DNA from 2 places in the Bacillus sp. UNC322MFChir4.1 genome. Region 1 is predicted to be linked to the other one. Evidence: a T-box and tRNA genes for the amino acid it is inferred to sense, from the RefSeq annotation. Region 1 holds a T-box; the other holds one or more tRNA genes.

Region 1 (3,429 bases):
CATTTGGTGATTTCCTAGCCCGTATTTGTGAGCCGTATTTAGAACCGTTTCGGAGGTTTATTCCACCATTAGGTGTAATTGATATTTCTCCAATTGTGGCGATTCTTGTACTACGTTTTGCAAAATCAGGATTGGTACGTGTATTTGAATTCTTTTTGATATAGGGAAATATAGATGAGCATCTATGAACATTTTAGACCTGAAGAAACAGTTTTCGTTGATAAAGTATTAGAATGGAAGCAAGCAGCAGAAGAATACCATCAAGTAAAACTTACTGATTTTCTTGATCCGCGAGAACAACAAATTGTTTCTATGATTGTTGGACATCAAGGTGATGCTGCATTTCAGTTATACGGGGCTACCCCGAGTGCAGAAAGAAAACGGGCGTTAATTTATCCCGATTACTTTCTGCCGAATGCAGAAGAGTTTCAAATAGAAATATTAGAAATTGACTATCCTTCTAAATTTTATACGCTAGAGCATCGTCAAATATTAGGAGCATTTATGTCTCTTGGCTTAAAGCGGGAGAAATGCGGAGATATTTGGCTTCAGAACAATCGTGCCCAAATTGTAGTTGCAAAAGAAGTTGTGTCGTATATAGAAATGAATTTACAATCAATTGGAAAAACAAAAGTATCATTATCACCTGTGTCAATTGATCGTGCATTACATATAGAAGATCAGTGGGATGAAAAGTCAGGTACCGTCCCGTCACTTCGATTAGATGTACTGCTATCAGAAATGTTTCATCTATCTCGACAAAAGGTACAGCCATTCATTAAAAATGGTCTTGTGAAAGTAAACTGGAAAGTCGTTGATCGATCTGCTTATGAATGTTTTCCGGGAGATGTATTTTCTGTAAGAGGTCATGGTAGAGGTAAATTACTCGCTGCTGAGGGAAAAACAAAGCGCGATAAATGGAGAATTTTGTATGGGACTTTAAAATGATTTCTTTTTTTAGAAGGAAAATCTCCCATTTTGTCGAAGAAAAGATATAATTAAAAAAGAAAATTTAGATAACCTACTTGGAGGTGGCGTTTGTGCCGTTAACACCGTTAGATATTCATAATAAAGAATTTAGTCGTGGTTTTCGTGGCTATGATGAGGATCAAGTAAATGAATTCCTTGATCAAATCATTAAAGATTATGAATTAGTAATTCGTGAGAAAAAATCATTAGAAGAAAAAGTTGCACAACTAGAAGGGAAATTAGATCATTTCTCCAATATTGAAGATACATTAAACAAATCTATCGTTGTAGCACAAGAAGCAGCAGAAGAAGTAAAGCGTAATGCACAAAAAGAAGCAAAGTTAATTGTTCGTGAAGCAGAAAAAAATGCAGACCGTATTGTTAACGAAGCGTTAGTAAAATCAAGAAAAGTGGCATTTGATATTGAAGAGCTGAAAAAGCAAGCAAAAGTGTTCCGTACGCGTTTCCGTATGCTAATAGAAGCGCAGCTTGAAATGTTAAACAATGACGATTGGGACAAGTTAATCGAGTTAGAAGAAGAAGTAGATGAGCTTCTTAAGAAAGAAGAAACTGTGTAAACTTGACGTTTTTCTCATTATTACATATAATTCTATACAACATAATTTTTTAGAAAAACGAAGATAGGGATAAGTACTTTTTTCATACCTTATATAGCGAACTGAGGGCGGTGGAAGCTCAGGATAAGGAGAGAATGGGAATATCACCCTGGAGTTCCTCGCTGAACAACAAAGTAAGCAGAGGCGTGTATTCGCGTTAAGAATATAAAGAGGATTACTATATGTAGTAGTCTACTAGGGTGGTACCGCGGGAGACCTTCTCGTCCCTTTTTGGGGATGAGAAGGTCTCTTTTTTATTCCATTTATTTAGAAAAAGTGTCAATCTTTTATATATTCAAGGAGGAATTAAGTATGGAGTATAAAGATACATTATTAATGCCAAAAACAGAATTTCCAATGCGTGGGAATTTACCGAAACGTGAGCCTGTTATGCAAGAAAAATGGGCTGAAGTGAACATTTATGAAAAAGTACAAGAACGTACAAAAGAACGTCCGCTGTTTGTACTGCATGATGGACCGCCATATGCGAATGGTGACATTCATATGGGACATGCGTTAAATAAAGTATTAAAAGACTTTATTGTTCGTTTTAAATCAATGACGGGATACTGTGCACCATATGTACCAGGTTGGGATACACACGGACTACCAATTGAGCAAGCCTTAACAAATAAAGGTGTTAAGCGTAAAGAAATGACAGTTGCTGAATTCCGTAAACTTTGTGAAGAATACGCATACGAGCAAGTAAATCGTCAGCGCGAGCAATTTAAACGTTTAGGTGTACGCGGTGATTGGGATAATCCATACATTACATTAGAGCCAGCATATGAAGCACAGCAAATTAAGGTATTCGGCGAAATGGCGAAAAAAGGTTATATCTATAAAGGACAAAAACCTGTTTACTGGTCTCCAACAAGTGAATCTGCATTAGCAGAAGCAGAAATTGAATATAAAGATAAAAAATCTGCATCTATTTATGTAGCATTCCCTGTAAAAGATGGAAAGAATGTTTTAGAGGGTGATGAGAAGTTCATCATTTGGACAACAACACCTTGGACGTTACCAGCTAACTTAGGTATTTCTGTTCATCCAGAACTTGAATATAGTGTTGTGAAAGTAAATAATGAAAAATATATTATCGCTTCTGAACTATTTGAAACAGTTACGAAAACATTAGAGTGGGAAAATGCTGAAGTTGTGAAAACAGTAAAAGGTAGCGAGCTTGAATATACAACGGCGAAACATCCATTCTACGACCGTGATTCTCTTGTAATGCTTGGTGAACATGTCACGACAGATGCTGGTACAGGTTGTGTACATACAGCACCTGGGCACGGGGAAGATGACTTCCTTGTTGGAAAGAAATACGGTTTAGAAGTTCTTTGTCCAGTTGATGATAAAGGTGTATTAACAAGTGAAGCTCCAGGGTTTGAAGGACTATTCTATGATAAGGCAAATAAACCAATTACAGAAAAATTAGAAGAGGTTGGTGCGTTATTAAAGTTAACATTTATTACGCATTCTTATCCACATGACTGGAGAACGAAACAACCAATTATTTTCCGAGCAACTGCGCAATGGTTTGCGTCTATTGAAGCGTTCCGCAGTGAATTATTACAAGCTGTAGAGGAAACAAAATGGGTGCCAGCTTGGGGAGAAACACGTCTTCATAACATGGTTCGTGATCGCGGTGACTGGTGTATTTCTCGTCAACGTGCATGGGGTGTTCCGATTCCTGTATTCTATGCAGAAAATGGTGAACCAATTATTACAGATGAGACAATTAATCATGTAGCAGCGTTATTCCGTGAACATGGTTCGAATGTATGGTTTGAACGTGAAGCGAATGATTTATTACCAGAAGGATTTACACATCCATCTA
Region 2 (3,429 bases), 360 kb from region 1:
ATCGCTCTCCTTATAAAAGAAGTTTCTTATTTTGTAGATAAACACAGTTATATTGTATGCAGTATTTATCTGGTGAAGCAAAATGTCTATATAAATCCATTTTGATTTTTCAATTTGTATTTATATAGTTTCACTTTTCCTATTGTATCAGCGCCTTACTACAGTTGACAAGAATTATGTGATGTTATTACTGGTAGAGGGGGAATTTGTATTTTTTTCCGACTTGTAATTTTGCTGGAGATTTGTCTTGATTTAAGTCTTTGAAATCCGTAACAACCTTTTCAATAGAAGGGATTTTTTTCTTGTTAATTTCTTCTGTAATGGAGAGAACAGTATCGCCCGTTTTTACTTCAATGACTTTAAATTTTGCCTGTGATGTATTTTCTTTTTGCTTATCATTTGCAACTTTAGCTGAGGTTTCTTTTGTTTTGGAATATGTATGAAGCAACGGTAACGTGCCGATTGTCATATCATAGTACAAGACGTAACCGAGAACAAGTAGTAACAAGACACCGCCAAGCCTTTTCATATTTTTCCACTCCTTTGTAGAGAAATATATGCTTGTCCAAAAAAAAAATGCCTTGAGGGCATTTTTTATAGTGAATTTTTTTCTTTTGGTCTTGGCACTTCTTTTATTGTTAAATAAAGAACGACGAGAACAACACCAATGAATATAAATAATGAGAATGGAACATTTATTTTTAATAAGTCCATAATCATAAAGAATATAGTCGGGATTGTAAAACTATAGGCAGTTAAAGTCCAAACTTGTTTGTAAGATAATTTACGAACTCCGCTCATTGCAGAGCCGATAAATGCCAATAGTGAAACACCAAGAAAAGTAATGAATAGTTCGAATAAGTAAATAAATATCCCGATTAAGAATATAGCAACTGAAGAGATGCTATCAATGAATGAAACGATTTCCTTTGCATCTTTCTTTTCAAAAGTTGTATTTCCTAAATCACTATATGGGAAGGATTGTGTTTGTTGTTGTGCCGTTGAAACCATTTTATTTTTTAAAATGAATATACCATCGCGGTTTGGATAAGCCTTTGTATCTGTTGCGTTTGGATCAAATACAAAAATAAAATCTGTTTCATCTTTTATAATTGGTTTACTAATGTCTGCGTGAAGTTCACCGTTTTCAATTTTAAAATCAGGCACATCTTTTTCGATAGAACGATCGATTAAATTAATGCCTTCATGGATGAAGTCTCCAAGTAAAATCGTTTTTGGAACGGTAGCAAGCAGACAGAGTAACATTATGTAAAGAATCGTCTTTCCGATTTTTTGAAAACGAAAAAGTGCCATTTCTTTTGGTGCGTATAAGCTTTTAAACAGCTGGATAAATATGGACATGCATTCACTTCCTTCATTAAATATATTGATTTATAATCTCATTGTAACGTATGTTTTTAAGGAATCACAAGATATATCATGTTGCATGTGAAAATACAATTGACACATTTCTTTTTAATATGGTAAATTTATCTTACATTTTTACATATAATATACCATCGAAGTTTAACTGATTAGAGTGTATGGTTGATGACTGCTCATATATTACGGACCCTTAGCTCAGCTGGTTAGAGCAGACGGCTCATAACCGTCCGGTCGTAGGTTCGAGTCCTACAGGGTCCATATCCATTTCGCATATTGATACATAGCGGAAAAGCTCTCTTATAGAAGGGAGCTTTTTTTTTGCGAAATGTATGAGCATTTCGTTTGAAAAGAAATGGGAAATTTGCTACCTTAATGTTAGCGAGGCAATACGTTAAATTTGTTTTCACCCTTATGTAATTAGGGTAAAATGAATTTGTATGCCAAGTCATTATCGGCAATACATACAATGGGAGGAATATAACAATGGCAAAACATGAATTACCAAATTTACCTTATGCGTATGATGCGTTAGAACCTCATTTTGACAAAGAAACAATGAACATCCATCATACAAAACATCACAACACATACGTAACAAACTTAAATGCGGCATTAGAAGGACATGCAGAATTAGCAGAAAAAAGCATTGAAGAGCTAGTAGCAAACTTAAACGAAGTGCCAGAAGCAATTCGCACAGCAGTACGCAATAATGGTGGTGGACATGCAAATCACTCTTTATTCTGGACAATTCTTTCTCCAAATGGAGGCGGACAGCCAGTAGGTGAACTTGCAAGTGCAATTGAAGCGAAATTTGGTAGCTTCGATGCATTTAAAGAAGAGTTTGCAAAAGCAGGCGCAACTCGTTTCGGTTCTGGTTGGGCATGGCTAGTTGTAAACAATGGTGAATTAGAAGTAACAAGCACACCAAACCAAGATACTCCATTAATGGAAGGCAAAACGCCAGTTTTAGGATTAGACGTTTGGGAGCATGCATACTACTTACATTACCAAAACCGTCGTCCTGACTACATCAATGCTTTCTGGAGCGTTGTAGATTGGAATGCGATTGAAAAACGTTACCAAGACGCAAAATAATAATAAATGTAAAAACTAGGAGGAATTTCTCCTAGTTTTTTTGTTTGCTCTTTTTTGGAGAGTTGATTGGCTCACCTTAATATATACAGTTCAAGTTGATTTACTAACATACAAATTGCTGCTATACAGAATACACCATAATGTGCACTTGCCTTCTCTCTTTGTTTTAAATAACGCATGTGGCAGAAAAGGGTCCTGATCGCTCCAAGCATGGCCGGACACTCTTGCCCATCTAAAAAAAGTGGTTTTTATGTTGGTTTTTCAAGTTGTATTTATATATTAATGAGAAAAACGTTTACTCATGAAAGTTTTATTTTCGGCTTTTCTTCTTTACATAATTGTGACCTTCTTTGGAAGACTAGAACATGAAGTAAAGGAGAGTTTATATGAAATGGAAACATTTAGTTGGCGATGTTGAGGTGAATCGTGATTTAGTTTTATTACTCATAATTGGCGGGTTATATACGTTGGCCATTTCGTTGTCCAATACGTTTGTTAATATTTATTTATGGAAGCAAACGAAGGACTTTATGAATATTGGCTTTTATAATTTAGCAAGCGTTGTTTTACAGCCGTTGACTTTTCTTGTTGCCGGAAAACTAGCGAAACGAGTAGATCGTACAATTTTACTTCGCATCGGTGTAACAACATTAGCTGTTTTTTTTATCGTTGTATTACTGGCAGGAACGAACGCTTCGCAGTATATTTTACTTATCGGTGGCATACTTGGGATAGGATATGGATTTTACTGGCTCTCATTTAATTTGTTAACATTTGAAATTACAGAGCCAGAGACACGTGATTTTTTTAACGGATTTCTCGGATTGCTCACCTCATTTTCAGGTATGATTGGTCCAATTGCATCCGGGTTTATTATTTCGCGTATGGAAAAGTGGAATGGGTATACATTCGTTTTTTTCCTATCTTTAACCTTATTTACTATTGCGA

Evidence for each region. A T-box is a leader RNA that pairs with one kind of tRNA and senses whether it is charged. The one in region 1 lies ahead of ileS (isoleucine--tRNA ligase), so its partner is inferred to be a tRNA-Ile.
Region 2: it has a tRNA-Ile gene. The T-box ahead of ileS (isoleucine--tRNA ligase) is inferred to sense a tRNA for this amino acid. The anticodon was not compared.

The regions. Positions count from the first base shown of each region.
Region 1 covers NZ_JQKQ01000001.1:152,849-156,277, reverse strand. Annotated here, with positions in the region: gene BR72_RS00700 (YggT family protein) at 1-164, shown strand, start outside; gene BR72_RS00695 (YlmH family RNA-binding protein) at 175-948, shown strand; gene divIVA (septum site-determining protein DivIVA) at 1,041-1,547, shown strand; T-box leader at 1,599-1,818, shown strand; gene ileS (isoleucine--tRNA ligase) at 1,899-3,429, shown strand, end outside.
Region 2 covers NZ_JQKQ01000001.1:514,257-517,685, reverse strand. Annotated here, with positions in the region: gene BR72_RS02660 (hypothetical protein) at 188-529, opposite strand; gene BR72_RS02655 (DUF1189 domain-containing protein) at 595-1,362, opposite strand; tRNA gene BR72_RS02650 (tRNA-Ile) at 1,571-1,644, shown strand; gene sodA (superoxide dismutase [Mn]) at 1,870-2,481, shown strand; gene BR72_RS02640 (MFS transporter) at 2,868-3,429, shown strand, end outside.